Regions from separate parts of the Mesorhizobium sp. Primo-A genome, predicted to be linked through region 1. Evidence: predicted binding sites of a transcription regulator. Region 1 holds the regulator's gene; the other holds the start of a gene.
What was found. Region 1 encodes LexA, which represses DNA repair genes until DNA is damaged. Its sites were predicted from a motif close to TGTTCNNNNTGTGTTCNG; they were not measured.
Positions count from the first base shown of each region.

Region 2: the regulator LexA is predicted to act here: its motif matches at 1,548-1,565, upstream of EOC83_RS09195 (DNA recombination protein RmuC).

Region 1 is NZ_RZTG01000003.1:179,355-182,601, forward strand. It holds gene kynU (kynureninase) at 1-1,212, shown strand, start outside; gene lexA (transcriptional repressor LexA) at 1,623-2,363, shown strand; gene EOC83_RS06320 (ComEC/Rec2 family competence protein) at 2,357-3,247, opposite strand, start outside.
Region 2 is NZ_RZTG01000004.1:209,174-212,420, forward strand. It holds gene fmt (methionyl-tRNA formyltransferase) at 1-536, opposite strand, end outside; gene EOC83_RS09185 (plasmid stabilization protein) at 653-895, opposite strand; gene def (peptide deformylase) at 964-1,494, opposite strand; gene EOC83_RS09195 (DNA recombination protein RmuC) at 1,598-2,869, shown strand; gene EOC83_RS09200 (GFA family protein) at 2,890-3,247, opposite strand, start outside.

The sequences.
Region 1 (3,247 bases):
ATGGATGCCACGGATCCGCTGCGGGCCATGCGCGACCGTTTCATTCTGCCGGAGGGGGTGATCTATCTCGACGGCAATTCACTGGGGGCAGCATCTCATGCCGTTTTCGGCGAGCTGCAGCAGGCGGCGACGCAGGAATGGGCCCGAGATCTTATCCGAGCCTGGAACACGGCCGGATGGTTCGAGATGCCGATCGAACTCGGCGACCAACTCGGACGCCTGATAGGAGCCGCGGCCGGCCAGACCGTTGTCTGCGACACGACATCGACCAACATCTACAAGGTGCTGCACGCAGCGATGGAGATGCGGCCCGGCCGGTCAGCCATCGTCGCCGAAGGTGACAGTTTTCCCACCGACCTGTACATCGCCGAAGGCGTGGCCTCGACCCGGGATGGCGTCCTGCTGCGCCTCGCGGGCGTCGACGCGCCGACCATCGAAGATCTGATCGACGAAAACGTCGCGGTGGTGCTGGTCAACCACGTCAATTACAAATCGGGTGAACTGCGCGACATGGCGGCGCTGACGCGCAGGGCTCATACGGCCGGAGCGCTGATCGTCTGGGATCTCTGCCACACCGCCGGCGCCCTGCCCGTCGAGCTCGATCAGGCAAATGCCGATTTCGCTGTCGGCTGCACGTACAAGTACCTCAACGGCGGTCCGGGCGCGCCGGCCTTCATCTATGCCGCGCAGCGCCACCACGGCGATATCAGCCAGCCGCTCAGCGGCTGGTGGGGCCATGCGCGGCCCTTTGCCTTCGAACGGGGTTATGTTGCCGGCACCGGCATCCGCCGTTTTCTGTGCGGTACGCAACCGGTCCTGTCGATGCGGGCGCTCAAAGGCGCGCTTGCCATCTGGAGCGACGTCGACATGGCGGCATTGCGAAAGAAGAGCGTCGCGCAGACAGAACTGTTCATCCAGCTCGTCGAAGCCAAGTGCGGCGCCTACGGTCTCACGCTGGAGACCACCCGCGACGCGACCAGGCGCGGCAGCCAGGTGTCGTTCCTTCACGACCACGGCTATCAAATCATGCGGGCGCTGATCGAGCGCGGGGTGATCGGTGACTTCCGCGCACCGTCGACCATCCGTTTCGGCTTCACGCCGCTCTATGTCAGCTACAAGGATGTGTGGCTGGCGGTTGAGGTTCTGGAAGACATTCTGCGCACGGGAGCATGGAAGGACCAGCGTTTCGCCGTCAAGGAAGCCGTTACCTGACGCACCGATCCCGGCGATCCGCCGTCGCTGCCCTCACTGCCTGGCAAATGACGGAGAGCTGAATTTCCAGCCAAAATGCCCAACTGACGTTGGCGTTTTGGCTCCGTTTCGTTCACGGCCAACGAACGTCCCGAAGGTTGCAATCGCCCCTTGTCGAGGTCGATCGACAGATAATGCCAAGCTTTGGTAGGGGATAAGCCACAGGTCATTAACCATAACAATTTCAATGTGAGCAGGCGCATTGCCGAAGGTGGCGCCCGTCGATCGTAACCCGCTGGCAAGCGCCAAATAATTTCAGCAGCCTTAACAAATTCATTAAACTTTAAACGGTTGCAGAACACAACTGGAACAGATAGTGTTTGTTCTGGGTTTGTTTTTCGATTCTGGTTTCAGGGAACCTGGGGGCCGCCATGCTGACACGCAAGCAACATGAACTGCTGATGTTCATCCATGAACGCCTGAAGGAGAGCGGCATTCCGCCATCCTTCGACGAGATGAAGGAGGCGCTCGACCTTGCCTCCAAATCCGGGATTCATCGGCTGATCACGGCCCTTGAGGAGCGCGGCTTTATCCGCCGGCTGCCCAATCGGGCCCGCGCGCTGGAAGTGCTGCGGCTGCCGGACTCCATCGCGCCAGGCCTCAATGCGGCAAAGAAGTTTTCGCCAAGCGTCATCCAGGGCAGTCTTGGTCAGGGTGGTGCTCTTGGCCGGCAGATCAAGCCGGCGCCTTCGCGGATGCCTTCGCCCGGCAATGACGACGATGCGGTCTCTGCCGTTTCGATCCCGGTCATGGGTCGCATCGCCGCCGGCGTGCCGATCGATGCCATCCAGCATCAGACGCATTCGATTTCGGTGCCGCCGGACATGATCATGGGCGGCGCGCACTATGCGCTGGAGGTCAAGGGCGATTCGATGATCGAGGCCGGCATCTTCGACGGCGACACCGTTATCATCCGTAACGCCGACACGGCCAGCCCCGGCGAGATCATCGTGGCGCTGGTCGATGAAGAGGAAGCGACGCTGAAGCGGTTCCGCCGCAAGGGCGCCTCGATTGCCCTCGAAGCCGCCAATCCAGCCTATGAGACACGGATTTTCGGGCCGGACAGGGTCAAGGTGCAAGGCAAGCTCGTCGGCCTGATCCGTCGCTACTGAGACGGCTGTGGGTTGACCACTGGCTTCTCGGGTTTCTTGAAGGGTGCCAGCCCCCTCGCCTCGCGAGAGTATCTGCGTTGCGTGTGCCAGGGCCGATATGGGCTGTCCACCGCGAAGCTGATCGTCGCCGGCGTGGTCGCCGATTGGCGATCGAAGAAGACCGCGGCACTGCCTTTGCGAGCCAGTTGCCGCTTGGTGATGACGAGAACCAGCGGGTTGTGACAGGCGTCATAGGCGGTGGCGTCGTTGACGACGATCAGTTCGGCGAAGCCGCAGGCTTTCCAGGTGTCCTTGCGGTCCTCGACATAGGCAATGATCGCACCGGACATGTGCCTGGCCACGCAAACGCCTGAGGAGCAATAGAACGGCGATCCCGGCGGTAGCTCAACGGCATCCGCGACGTCGAATTGCCCATCGCTGTTGTCGAACACTTCCGGAACGACGATGGTTTCCGATGTCAGCGCGCGTTTCCAGTTGTCGACGGTGAATTCGTTCGGCCGTTGCCGGCTGACGGCAAGCTCACCGCCACCGATCGGCAACGCCACCAGCCGGGCGTCTTCCGAGATCAGCACATCGGGCGTGCGCGTATCCGAGACGGTCAGCAAGCCTGCCAACGCGAATGGCAGAGCCGCGAGCCGCAGCCATGTCGTCGCCATCGTCGCGATGACCAGGGCAATGGCCACCAGCAGGACCGACTGTTGCGAAATCAGCCCGACCCCATCGACAGGCGAACGCTCGGAGATCCAGCCCGATATGGCGATCATCATCGTCAGGCCCTTGCCCATCAGGTAGAGACCTGGCCAATCCAATCCGAAAGGCATCAGCAGCGCGCTGGCGACGGCCAGGAACATGACGACGGTGACGATCGGCATAACCGCGAGATT
Region 2 (3,247 bases), on a different contig from region 1:
ATCAAGGCAGCACCGACACTCATCAACCGATCATGCAGATCGCCGGCTGTCATATCGGGTTCGATAGCGCATTTTTCAACCAGCCCGACCGGACCGGTGTCCAGGCCCTCTTCCATGCGCATCACCATCATGCCGCTTTCCAGGTCTCCGGCCATGATGGCGCGCTGGATGGGGGCGGCGCCGCGCCAGCGCGGCAGAAGCGACGCATGGCCGTTGACGCAGCCGAGCCGGGTTGCCTCCAGAACCGCCTTCGGCAGCAGCAAACCATAGGCGACGACCACCGCCACATCGGCCTGCAAGGCGCGAAAAGCGGCCTGTTCGGCCTCGCCTTTGAGCGAAACCGGCGTCCGCACCTCGATGCCCAGTCGCTCCGCCTCGCGCTGCACCGGCGACGGCGTCAGCTCCAGTCCGCGTCGTCCGGCAGCGCGCGGCGGCTGGGTATAGACGGCTGATATCTCATGGCCAGCCTCGGCGATCGCGCGCAAGGTCGGCACCGAAAACTCCGGCGTGCCCATGAAGATGACGCGAAGGGGCATTTTTTCTTCTGGTATCCTGTCTTCTTGCTCGCGCAGTGTGCCGGCTCAGGCATCCGCTTCAAACGGGTTTACGAGCTTCAGGTCAAGGCCGTCGAAGTCGCGGGACGACCGTCGCGCTATCTTTCCGCTTCGATCTTCTCCATGATTTCCGCGTATTCATCGCCAATTGCGCTTTCAGATACGAAAGCCGAGCGAATTGCAGCCCACGCCGAGAGGCTCGACTCCTCTCGGGCCGGCCTCTCCGCAACTATGCCTTTGCGCAGAAGGCCGATGGCCTTGTCCGAGACGCTCTGGCCGACCTCGCGCGCCGCCAGTTCGATCTCGCGCTTCAAAGGCTCAGGAATGTCCCTGATCAGCATGTCGACCGTCGGCATCTCCATTTGGTGGCAATCCTGCCGACAATAGGCCTGGAGGGGACTCCCGTACCTTATCCCGCGAGCTTGCCCGGCGCCTTGTCCCTGGCGAGCTTCTTGAATTTCTTTACCACCATGTCGCGCTTCAGCTTCGAGATGTGATCGATGAACAGGACGCCATTGAGGTGGTCGATCTCGTGTTGCAGGCAGGTCGCCATCAACCCCTCGGCCTCTATCTCCTGCAATTTGCCGTCGCGGTCGAGATATTTGACCCGCACGGCGGCGGGGCGTTCGACCTCGGCGTAATAATCCGGGATCGACAGGCAGCCTTCCTCATAGACGGAGCGCGCATCGGCGCTCTCCAGGATTTCCGGATTGATGAAGACATGCGGCGCCGGCGTCTCGTCTTCCTTGGCGAGATCGATCACCAGCAAGCGCAGCGGCTCGCCGATCTGGATTGCCGCCAGCCCGATGCCCGGCGCTTCATACATGGTCGCCAGCATGTCGTCGGCTAATTTGCGCAAAGGCGCGTCGACACGCTCTACGGGCTTGGAAACCTGGCGCAGGATGGGGTCGGGAAGGATGATGAGCGGCTTGATCGGCATGGCGTTCCACCTAAGACCTCCAGCGAAACGCGTCAACCGGTTGGCATCAGGCGCGTTCACGTTTTGATCTGTGCTATCGCGGCGAATCGTCTATGCTGTCCACATGAATGATTTGAGCACCATCCTTTCGGAGCCTGTCGCCCGGCTTGGCGCCACAACGATCACGCTCGGCCATGCGCTGGCCTTCGGCGTTTTGCTGTTTCTGGCCCTGTTCGTGGCGCTGGTCATTGCGTTGTGGCGGTCGGCCAAGGCGCGCGCCGTGGCGGCCGCGGAAGCCGCCGATCATGCCCGCGATGCGGAAGTGCGGATGGCCGGCATTCTGCAAAGCCAGGCCGAAATGCAGGGCCGCATGGGCGCCATTGCGGAAGTGTTCGGCGCACGGCAGGCGGAACTGACGCAATCGATCGGCCAACGCCTCGACGCCATGACCGGCCGGCTCGGCCAGACCATGACCGAGCAGACCAAATCCACGCATGAGAGCCTGGCCAAATTGCAGGAACGGCTGGCGATCATCGACGTCGCGCAAGGCAACATCCAGTCGCTCGCCGGCCAGGTCGTGCAATTGCAGGCGATCCTCTCGAACAAGCAGACGCGCGGCGCGTTCGGCCAGTCGCGCATGGAGGCGATCGTTGCCGACGGCCTGCCGCACGGTGCCTATGAGTTCCAGGCGACGCTGTCGAACGGCAGCCGGCCCGACTGCCTGGTGAAGATGCCGAACGGCGCGCCGTCGCTGGCCATCGATGCAAAATTTCCGCTGGAAGCCTGGAACGCCATCCGCGCCGCCGATGGCGCCGATCTGCAGAAGGCAGCTTCGCAGGCCTTCCGCCGCGACATCGAGATCCATGTCCGCGATATCTCGGAAAAATACCTGATCCAGGGCGAGACGCAGGACACTGCCTTCATGTTCGTGCCGTCGGAATCGGTGTTCGCCGAGATCCACGAGAATTTCGAGGCGATCGTGCACAAGGCGCACCGTGCGCGCGTCGTCATCGTCTCGCCGTCGCTGCTGATGCTGTCGATCCAGGTCATCCAGGCGATCCTCAAGGATGCCCGCATGCGCGAACAGGCGCACCTGATCCAGGGCGAGGTCATCCGGCTGATGGAGGATGTTGCGCGTGTCGATGAGCGGGTGCGCAAGCTGCAGGTGCATTTCGGCCAGTCGGCCAAGGACATCGACGACATACTGGTTTCGACGTCGAAGGTCACCAAGCGCGGCCAGAAGATCGAGGCGCTGGAATTCGGCGCGCAGCCCGACGGCGATGCCGCCGTAGACGCCGCGTCACGGGCTCCCGCCGCCAAGGTCGATACCGGCGCGCGCGTTGCCGATTCGAAAACCGGGCAGCTCAGGCTGAGGGTCGTCGAAGGCGACGATTGAGGCGCGGTGCCGGACCGGCGCTACTGCTCCTCCAACGTGGTCATGCCCTGAAATTCAGGCAGCCAGTGCAGCGCCGAGCGGTGCCATTTCTGCTGTGTCGGGATCAAATCCTGGCGCTGCCGCGCGGTCCCCACGCGAATTCCATAGACCTTCGGACCATCTCCGACAGACGTGGCGTAAAGATGCGAACCGCAGTCGGCGCAAAAGGCCTGGGTGCGCTTGGCGCCGCTCGCCACGATCTTGATGTAGATTTTCGGCGTGCCCTTGGTGATGCGATAGTTGCTTTCCGGCGCCGGAACCGTAAGGCGAAAAGCCGTGCCGGTCAGTTGCTGGCAATCCGTGCAGTGGCAGATCGTGGTCTTTTCCGGATCGACCTCC